Regions from separate parts of the Luteibacter sp. P4_D7_3 genome, predicted to be linked through region 1. Evidence: predicted binding sites of a transcription regulator. Region 1 holds the regulator's gene; the other holds the start of a gene.

Region 1 (2,550 bases):
CCTTGTGCTTCTTCAGCTGGTCGGCAAGCTTGGCGATCATCGCGTCGATGGCTTTGTGGAGGGCGTCCGGTTTCTTTTCGTCTTCGAGGCTGGCTACGCCATCGGCGTGAAGACGGACGCCGGCACAATGGAGGGTGCCACCCGCCTTGTGCTCGTTCTTGTCGACGGAAAGGACCACGTCGAGGGCAGTGATGTTGTCGAAAAGGCGTTCGAAGCGGCTGATTTGCTGTTCCACGCGCTCGCGCAGGGCAGGGGTGGGATGGATGTGCTGGCCGCTGATCTGGATTTGCATGACGCCTCCTTCTTGCTGAGGGTGCCGCCTTGGGGGCGACGAGTGCGGAACGACGGAGTGCCGTTCCTCAAGCCTGAAACAGTGTGACCGTGGACCTCCGTGAGGGTTCCCCGCGCCTCAACTGGCGCGGACACGTTCGCTGGAACTGGGGATGCGCAGGGCTTCCCGGTACTTGGCCACCGTACGGCGGGCCACCTGAATTCCGCGTCGATGAAGTTCCTCGGCCAGGGCCTGGTCGGACAGCGGGCGCCGTGCGTCCTCGCCTGTGATGAGCTTGCGGAGCATGGCCTGGATCGCGGTGGCCGAGGCGCTGCCGCCGTCCTCCGTGGCCACGCCACTGGAGAAGAAGTGCTTCAGTTCGAAGGTACCGCGCGGCGTGTGCATGTACTTGCGCGTAGTGACCCGTGAAATTGTCGATTCGTGCATGCCGACCTCCTCGGCCACCTCGCGCAGCACCAGCGGATGCATCGCTTCCGGGCCGTAGTCGAGGAAGGCACTCTGCCGGCGCACGATCACGTCGGCCACCTTGGTCAGGGTCTCGGCGCGCGACTGCAGGCTCTTCAGCAGCCAGCGGGCCTCCTGCAGCTGACCCTTCATCCAGGTGGCGTCGTCGCCACGGGCGCGGGCGATCAGGTTGCAGTAGTGCTGGTTGAGGCCCAGCCGGGGCTGGGCGTCGGGATTGAGGCTGACCTGCCAGCGGCCGTTCTCACGGCGCGCGTAGACATCCGGGGCGACGTACTCGACCGGCGTGGCGTCCAGCGCCGAGCCGGGGCGCGGATCGAGGCTGCGGATCAGGGCGGCGGCGGCCGCCACGTCTTCCTCGGCGGCCTTCAGCCGGCGGGCGATCTTGGCGGCGTCGTTACGTGCCAGCAGTTCGAGCTCGTCGCTGACCACACGGATGGCGAGGTCGCGATGCGGCGTTTCGAGGGAGAACTGCGACAGCTGGCAGAGCAGGCAGTCGCGCAGATCCAGGCTGGCGATGCCGGTGGGATCGAAACGCTGCACACGCTGGCGCACGCGTTCGATTTCCTCCGCGCTGGCATTCAACTCGGCGGGCAGGGCGGCTTCCACCGCTTCGACGCCGTCGCGAAGGTAGCCGTCTTCATCCAGCGCATGGATGATCGCCGTGGCGATGGCGTGGTCGCGCGGCGAAAACTGGGAGAGATTGAGCTGCCATTCCAGATGCTGCTGGAGGCTTTCCGGGGCGGCATTCTGAGGTTCGAAGCCCTCTTCGTCGCCACCACCAGACCGCGAAGGAGCGCCGGCATAGTCGCCAGCCTCGCCGTGGAAGCGGTCGTCGTCCCACTCGGGAGCGAGCTCCTCGGACGGCGTGACCGTCGATTCTTCCTCGGATTTGGACGCTTTGACAGGGACCTCGTCGCGCGCCGGAAAGTCCGGGCCGTCGTAGTCGCCTTCTTCGGGCAATTCGGGCTCGGCTTCCGCATCCTCGGCGAACTCGAGCAGCGGATTGCTTTCCGCGATCTGGCGGAGTTCGGCCTCAAGCTCCAGCTGCGACAACTGGAGCAGGCGGATAGCCTGCTGTAGTTGGGGCGTCAGCGTGAGCTGCTGATGCAGGCGAAACTGGAGTCCGGGTTTCATGCCTTCGATGCGTTAGGTGCCGAATCCATCGTAACCCTTTGCGACCTTCCCAAACCAGCGTTCCGGCGAGCTATGCCCACCGGCCGAAACTCAAGTGTGTCAGATACGGAATTCACGYCCCAGATACACCTCGCGCACTTTTTCGTCGGCAAGGATGTGCTGCGGCGTACCCCGGGCGAGGACTTCGCCGTCATTGAGGATGTACGCGCGGTCGCAGATGCCGAGCGTCTCACGTACGTTGTGATCGGTGATGAGCACGCCGATGCCGCGTTCCTTCAGGTGGCGGACGATGCGCTGGATCTCGCCGACCGAAATCGGATCGACGCCGGCAAAGGGCTCGTCCAGCAGCATGTAGCGCGGGCGGGCTGCCAGGGCGCGGGCGATCTCCACGCGGCGACGCTCGCCGCCGGAGAGACTGATGCCCTTCTGCTCGGCGATGTGGGCGATCTTCAGCTCGTCGAGCAGGCTTTCCAGCTCCTCTTCGCGCTGCCGGGCGGTCATGTTGTCGCGCAGTTCGAGCACGGCCAGGATGTTGTCCGAGACGCTCAGGCGGCGGAATACCGAGGCTTCCTGGGGCAGGTAGCCGATGCCGAGCTTGGCCCGGGCATGCATGGGCAGGCCAGTGATGTCCTGGTTGTCGAGCTTGATCACGCCGGCGT
Region 2 (7,772 bases), on a different contig from region 1:
CAGCAGGCTGATCAGAAACTGCAGCAGGCAGATCGCGCCGAGCACCACACCGTGCCACTGCGGCAGCAGCGTTTCGATATACAACGAGGGCGGCAGCTCGATGAACAGCCCGAGCACCCACAGCGTGACGATGATCGCCATGGTGTACGACCAGACAAGGCTCATCACGTATTCGATGGCGACCGGCCACATGCGACGCTGACGCCAGGCGAACAGCTTCTTCGTGTAACGCAGCAGCACTTCGGAGCCACCCTGGGCCCAGCGCAGGCGCTGCTTCCACAGGCCGCGGATCGTCTCCGGCATGAGGATCCAGCACAGGGCATTCGGTTCGTAGCGGATTTCCCAGTGGCGCATCTGCAGCCGCCAGCTCACGTCGATATCCTCGGTGACCATGTCGGTGTTCCAGTAACCGACGTCGTGCAACGCGCTCTTGCGGAACGCGGCGATCACGCCCGAGATCGTGAAGATGCGTCCATAGACGCGCTGCGCACGCTTGATCAGGCCGATGATGGACGAGAACTCGCCCACCTGCAGTTTGCCCAGCAGGGTGGAGCGATTGCGGATGCGCGGATTGCCGGTGACCGCGGCGACGCGGGGACTATCGAGCAAGTGCGACAGCAGCCAGTGAGTGGCGTAGTCGTCGAGCAGGGCATCGCCGTCGACACAGACCAGGAAGTCCGCGTTGGACGCCAGGGCGGCGGCGCGCAGACCCATGGCCTTGCCCTGGTTGCTCGACATGTGGATGACGCGCAGCTTCGGGTACTGGTCGAGCAACTGGTCGAGCTGGGCACCCGTATCGTCGGTCGAACCGTCGTTGATCGCGATGATTTCGAAGTTCGGGTACTGCTGCGAAGCGAGGTGGGCGATGGTTTCGCGTACCTGCTCGCCTTCGTTATGGCAAGGCACCACAAGGGTGACCATGGGGTATTCCGGCAGCTCGGGCGGTTTGACGCGTACCGGCTCGTTACGTTCCCAACGCATGAAATAGATCACGCCGCCGGTCATCCAGAACAGCGACATCACCAGCGGATAGAAGAACGCGAATTCCAGCAGTATGTGGAGAATTCCGCCGTTCATCGGATGGGCTCCGGATAGGGATAGTCGGATGCCGAAATAAAAGGCCGGATGGTTTCCAGGCCAGGATGGTCGTGGAGGAAGTCGTCCGGGTAGTAACCGATGTGCCACGCACCCGCGGCCTGCACGGTGCGCATGCGTAAGGCAAGGTCGCGGTCGTCGATGGGCTGGTGCGTACGCCAGTTCTGCGTGGCGAATTCGAACAAGGTGCGCTCGAAGCTGTTCGGAACCATCGCGACTTGGGCGGCAAGGTGCTTGTACCAGCCGATGCGGTCCGATTGCTGATCGAGCTGCGGCATGGCCATCACCGCGGTCATGTCATAGGCCTTGATGAAGGCGGGCAGGTTCTGCGCCGTCCAGGCTTCCGCATTCGGCTCCAGGACGGGCCGGGCGTAAAGGTTGCGTGCCGTACGCAATTGCGGGCGCCACTTCTGCATGCGTTCGGAGAGCTCGAGCGTGAAATCGATGAGCGCCTGCGTATTCTGCGCCGGGGTGTTCTTCGCCCACGGGCCGAGGTTGTCGGTGTCGCGGATATAGGCATCATCGGAAAACAGCACGCCTGCGGCATCGGCATGCATGGCGAGGTCTTCATAGACGTCGCCGATCATGGCGCGCACCTTCGGGTCGTACGGCGCAAGGCGATAATGGTCGCCGCCGGGCTTGGGTTCGCCGGCGAGCGACGGCAGGTCCTTGCCGTCCGGAAAACGGAAGGCGAGGACGGGCATCCAGGCGTACACGCGCACGCCGGCGCGGGTGCGCAACTGCCATGACACGCGGGAGAAAAGGTCCGCGCGCATCGGCAGGTGGCGATTCGGGAAATACACCGCATCGGCGACGCCATCGCCGTCCGGGTCCGCATAGGCCTGCAACCAGACCTGGCTCGGGTGCAGGCGCTTGATACGATCGAGCAGCTTCGAGAGGTTGCGATCCTGCTGGGCCGGGTCGGGGTCGTACACGTAATCGAGGTCTACCTGCACGGCACGCGTGGGTTCGACACGATCGAGATGGCGCATCAGCCAGCCCAGGCGGTTCGCGGTGATATTGCCGCTGACCAGCAGGCGAGGAATGGTCTTGCCGACCTCGAGGGTGGGCAGTCGGTCGCCGAGGCTGAAGGTCACCGGCATGCCGTGTTCCGCGGCCACGGCGCGACCCACACGGGTATAGGCGCCGTAAGGCCATGCGACGGCGCGCGGACGAACACCCGTGTGCTCGGCGATTTCGTCCGCACTGTGCTGGAGATCGGCGCCGACGCGAGCGCGGTACTGCGCTTCGTCTTCGTACACGTGGGCTTTGTCGTCGTAACGCAGCGAGGCGGCGGCGGGCAACAGGTTGCCTTGCGGATTGCCTTCGGTTCCTTCGTGCATACCCCAGGAGTGCGAGGCGAATTCGACCAGGCCGCCCTTGTGCATCTCGCTCACCTGGTCCCAGGTGAGGAAGCAGTCGCGATCGCAGTCGGAACCGTTATAAGGCATACGCTTGCCGGCAGGCATGTCCATCCAGGAGCCGACGATGGCGGCGACGGCGGGATAGTTATAAGCGCGTAGCAGGGGATAGACGCGGGTGTAGAAACTCTCCAGGCCGTCGTCGAAGGTGAGCAGCACGGCGTTCGGGGGAAGCCTGGCACCGCCGTGGCTGGCATCGACGACCTGCTGCAGGCTGACGATGTTGTAGCCGCTGGCCTTGAGCCAGTCGAAGTGCGAGATCAGGTGATCGGTGCTGGTCGCATCGGGATCGCGGTCGGCCTGCAGGCCGACATCGTCGCGAACGTCGTGATAGGCGAGCACGATCAGCGTGGGCCGCGCCGGAGCGACGGTCTGCGCGAACGTGGGAAGCGCGAGCCCGAGCAGGGCTAGCAGGAACAACAGCGAACGCATGACTCTCATTCTCCCCAGTGCAGGGTCAGGTCGAGGACGACGCGATGTTCGCGGCGGCCATCGTAGGGTTGGTTGTGCCAGCCGATTCCCCAGCCAAGGCGGATGCCCGCGCGTGGCTGGAAGATCTGGCCGTAGCGCACGCTGGCCATCCAGTCGCTGGCATAACCCTGCTCGTCGTACTCGCCGACGGCGACGTCGATACGCTGGGTGACCTGGCGTTCGTAGAACTGGCCGAGCAGGTTTTCCAGCCGGCCAGTGAGCGCGTAGCTGTTGTCGCGGCGCGGGTTGAAATAAGGACGATCGGTCTGCGTGTTCAACGAGCCGCCCACTTCCACGCCGCCGTCGAGGGCGAGGTTGGGCGCGGTGTAAACGCGTTGGATGAAGGCAGCCAGCCAGCTCGTGCGTTTGTTGCCGTCGCTGAAATTGTCGCGGGCCACACCCAGTCGCGCCTGCGTGAGTTCGCTCGCCCGCCATGTCACGGCCGTTTCGAGGGTCTTCGCGGAGATACCGTAGTACTGCGCGCGCAACGGCGTGTCTTCGCCGGCCGTGCTGAAGTCGGTGGCGATCGCCCAGTGGTCGGTTATCGCCCAGTTTACGCCGGCTTCCAGGGCGGTCTTGCCCACGTACCTGTCCGCGGCGGGCAACGCCTGCACATAGGCTTCGAGGCCACGTGCGTAGCCACGCACGCCGAAGCCGAACCGCGTCCGGCGGACGTCGCCTTCCGGCAGGTCGGCGGTCGAATAGCGCCCCAGCGCGACGACGCGCCAGTGGTCGTCGATCAGCGGACTTTCGATCGTCGCCAGGGTGGCGCTGTCGCGGTCGCCGAAGTCGGGGCTGGAGCCCTTGCCGTTCTCCTGGCTGATGTCGAACTGCCAGCCGCGCTCGCGATCCCACGACTGGATGGCACGGTCGACGCGGTCAGTGCGACTGCCGAGCACCTTGGCCTCGGCCAGATCGTCGTCGATGCCTTCGTAATCGTGCAGGGCGCGTTTCGTTTCCGCGGCGTCGAGGTAGGAATCGACATCCCGCGGATTCAGGGTATCAGCAATGGCAAGGTCGTCCTGGGCGCGGCGGGGCCAGCCGCGTGCCAGTTCCACCATGCCCAGTTGGCGACGGATGTCCGAATCGGCCGGTGCCTCGCGGCTGAGCGGCACGATGCGCGCATACGCGTCGGCTTGCATATCCACGATGCTGCGTGCCGAGATGGCGGCCGATTCGGCGTCGAACTTGCGCGGGTTCTGGATGGGCAGGCGAATGCCGGGAACACGGACCCAGGGCTGTTCCTTCGCCGCCAGATTGTCGATGGTGGTGAACGCCTTGCCGGTCTGTCCCGACTCCAGGTACGCGTACATGAGTCCGATGCGCGGATCGAGATCGGCGGCGTCGTACGGACCGGGATCCCTGGCGATGCTGTCTTCATAAACCTGTGCGGCCTCGGCCGGGCGGCGCTTGGCGAGAAGGGCGTCGGCCGCGTTGCGCTCGGCGTAAGCGGGTAGCGTCACCCCTTGCTTGTGCAGGGCGTCGTAGCGCTGCACGGCTTCGTCCATGAGTCCTGCCTGATCCAGCGCCACGATGAGGTCGAACTGTTCGCGAAGGCGCATGTCGGCGGGAAGGAGGGGGTCGTCCGCGAGTCGTCGTGCATCGACGACCGCGCGATCGGCTTCGGCGTACGGTGCACGCGGATCGGCCGGCGAACCCTCGGCCCACCGGGTTTCCCGGGCCACGTGATCGGCGTCGAGACGCGCACTGTCCGCAGCACTCTGCGGTGGCTGTAGGGTCGACGCCAGTTCCCTGGCGCGCGTCGTTGCGCCGATTTCCGTCAACAAAGTGACGTTTAGCGCCTGTGCTTCGCGGTCGTCCGGCCACCGGGCGAGGATCGCCTGGACCTGTGCCAGTGCATCCACGCGATGACCCTGGTCACGTTCCTGACGCACTTTTGCCATGAGTGCATCGCGTTCGGGCGGTACCGCGGCCCAGGCCGCGGGCCCATGCAGGGCCAGAAACAACGCCAGGCACAGCCTTGCGCGAGGTACGCGGGCGTCCTGCTGAAAAATCATCAAAGTTGATCCCATCCCCACAACATGACCTGTATCAGCCGAGCCGAATGTCCATTCTCGGCAACGGAGGTTGAAAGTAGCGTGGGATAGTAGAGGCAAGCTGCGTGCCATCCGTGTCAACGCGTGCGCGTTCCATTCAGGTGACTTGATACGGAGCAGGGGCTGCTGTGGATGCAACCGCGAGTTCGAAACCTTCGTCGAGCCACCCGGTCATGCCTCCAGCCATGATTTTCACCGGACGACCCAGGCGGGCCAGCTTCGCCGCGCCACGGGCCGCGCCGTTGCAGTGAGGACCCGCGCAGTAGGTTACGAAGAGCGTCGACGTGGGCCACGATGCCATGCGTGAGGCGATGATCTTGCCGTGGGGCAGGTTGATCGCGCCGGGAACGTGGCCCTGGGCGAACAGGGCCGGGCTGCGGACATCGAGCAGCACGAAGCCAGGATCATCGAGGGCAAGCGCGTCGTGCGTATCCCAGCAGTCGGTTTCGAAGCTGAGCTTCGACTCGAAATGGGCGATGGCGAGGTCCGATGGGGCGGCGGGGACGCGGGTGACGGCGTTCGACATGGCAGTGCTCTCGTGCGGTGGGTGTGCAAGCCATTGTCCCGATGGCGCAAGCGCGGCATAGTGGCGTGAACGCCATCATGCGATCAGATCATGCCAATACCTTTTGCGCCGCCCAATGCGCTCGTCGTGGCCCTGGTCTACGAGGGGCTGTGCATGTTCGAGTTCGCCAGTGCCGCCGAGGTGTTCGGCATGGCGCGGCCGGAACTGGGCGAGGACTGGTATCGCTTTGAGACCTGCGCTGCGGAGCAGGGCGAGGTCCGGGGCCAGTACGGCACCCGCCTTCAGCCCGACGGGAATCTGGATCGGCTCGCGGAGGCGGGGACGATCATCGTGCCGGGCTGGAAGGGCGTTGACGAGTCCGTGCCCTTAGCCGTCGTGGACGCGCTTCAGCGTGCCCATGCACGTGGGGCGCGGCTTCTCTCCATCTGCTCGGGTTCGTTCGTTCTCGCCGCCACAGGGTTGCTGGACGGCAGGCGTGCCACGACGCACTGGCGTTACGCGGAGGCGATGCGCCTTCGTTATCCCGCCATCGAGGTGGATCCGGATGTGCTTTATGTCGACGAGGGTCAGTTGCTCACCTCGGCGGGCAGCGCCGCGGGTCTCGACCTCTGTCTGCACCTCATCCGGCGTGACCGCGGCCCGGCCATCGCCAATCACGTAGCGAGGCGCCTGGTCATTCCACCGCATCGGGACGGCGGCCAGGCCCAGTACGTCGAGCGCCCCGTGGCCCAGCGCGAACGCGACCTGCTGGGCCCTGTGATGGACGCGATGCGTCGCCGCCTTGCCGACGACCTGCCGCTGGCCACGCTCGCCGCCATGGCGGCGATGAGCGAGCGATCCTTCATCCGTCGCTTCAAGGCTTCGACGGGAACCACGCCGGCGGACTGGCTGACGACGCTTCGAGTCGATCGGGCGCGCGAGTTGCTGGAGAGCTCGGCGTTATCGATCGACCTGATCGCCGGCCAGACCGGGCTCGGTACGGCGACCACCCTGCGACATCACTTCCGGCGCAAGCTGGGCACCAGTCCGGGCGCTTACCGTCAGCGGTTTGCTGCGCCATAGACGGCGGCCTATGCCATTCCTCCGATTCACCTCGCGGGTCGAAGGCGCTACAACGGTCAGGTTGGGTCTGGATTCCGGGGTGACTGGCGATGGTGGAACCGCACGCTTCGAACGCAACCGCGGCCTCAACGGCGCCGCTGCCTCGCCTGGACTTCATCGACGCACTACGTGGCCTCGTCATCGCACTGATGGTGCTCGACCATACGCGCGACTTCGTCAACCGCCAGGCCTTCCTGTTCGATCCGCTGGATCTGGACAAGACGTCGGTGGCGTTGTTTCTGACGCGCTGGGTGACGCACCTCTGTGCGCCGACCTTCGTTCTCCTGTCGGGTGTTTCGATCTTCCTCCAGGCCCATCGAGGGAAGACGGGCTGGCCGCTCTCGCGGTTCCTGCTCACGCGCGGCCTCTGGTTGATGTTCCTCGAAGTCACTTTCGTCGACCTGGGTTTCGACTTTCGTCCCGCCGTCTTCCTGCAGGTGATCTATGCGATCGGCCTGAGCATGGTGCTGATGTCCGCCGTGGTGCATCTGCCGCGCCGCGTGGCGCTGGGGATTGGCATCGCCCTGGTCGCCGGGCACAACCTGTTCGATGGCGTGGATGCCGGCACGCTCGGCGTGTGGGGGCTGCCATGGCACCTGCTGATGCAGCCGGGTCCGCTGCCGTTCGGCTTCATTGCCTACCCGGTGCTGCCATGGTTCGGGATCATGTGCGTGGGTTACGGCATCGGCGGGATCTATCTGATGGAGCCATCGCGGCGAACCCGGACGCTCGCGCTGCTGGCCATCGGCATGTTGCTTCTGTTCTTCGTGCTTCGCCTGCCGAACGTCTATGGCGACCCGCATCCCTGGACGGTTCCCACTGATCGATCGCTGACACCGTTGGCAGTCATGTTGGTGGCGAAGTACCCACCCTCGCTGGACTATGTTCTGGTCACCCTGGGAATCTCCACGCTGCTCGGCCTCGCCTTGGGCCGTGCGCCGGCATGGTTGCTGAAACCCTTCCTTGCCTTCGGCCGCACGCCGATGCTGTCGTACCTGCTGCACCTGTATCTGGCGCATACGTTCGCGGTGATCATCGCGCAGTTCTACGGCGTGCCCGCGGCGCACTTCATCGGCACGTTGAGCGATCAGTCGCGGCTTC

Evidence for each region. The regulator sigma-54, encoded in region 1, starts transcription at its own class of promoters, with help from an activator protein. The targets are predictions, from matches to a motif close to TGGCACGNGCNTTGC.
Region 2: the regulator sigma-54 is predicted to act here: its motif matches at 5,101-5,115, upstream of pgaA (poly-beta-1,6 N-acetyl-D-glucosamine export porin PgaA).

Annotation. Positions count from the first base shown of each region.
Region 1 covers NZ_JBFUIT010000023.1:19,151-21,700, reverse strand. Annotated here, with positions in the region: gene hpf (ribosome hibernation-promoting factor, HPF/YfiA family) at 1-292, opposite strand, end outside; gene AC1DSN_RS04425 (RNA polymerase factor sigma-54) at 410-1,891, opposite strand; gene lptB (LPS export ABC transporter ATP-binding protein) at 1,991-2,550, opposite strand, start outside.
Region 2 covers NZ_JBFUIT010000080.1:2,390-10,161, forward strand. Annotated here, with positions in the region: gene pgaC (poly-beta-1,6-N-acetyl-D-glucosamine synthase) at 1-1,077, opposite strand, end outside; gene pgaB (poly-beta-1,6-N-acetyl-D-glucosamine N-deacetylase PgaB) at 1,074-2,948, opposite strand; gene pgaA (poly-beta-1,6 N-acetyl-D-glucosamine export porin PgaA) at 2,954-5,005, opposite strand; gene AC1DSN_RS09765 (rhodanese-like domain-containing protein) at 5,142-5,570, opposite strand; gene ftrA (transcriptional regulator FtrA) at 5,661-6,632, shown strand; gene AC1DSN_RS09775 (acetyltransferase domain-containing protein) at 6,722-7,772, shown strand, end outside.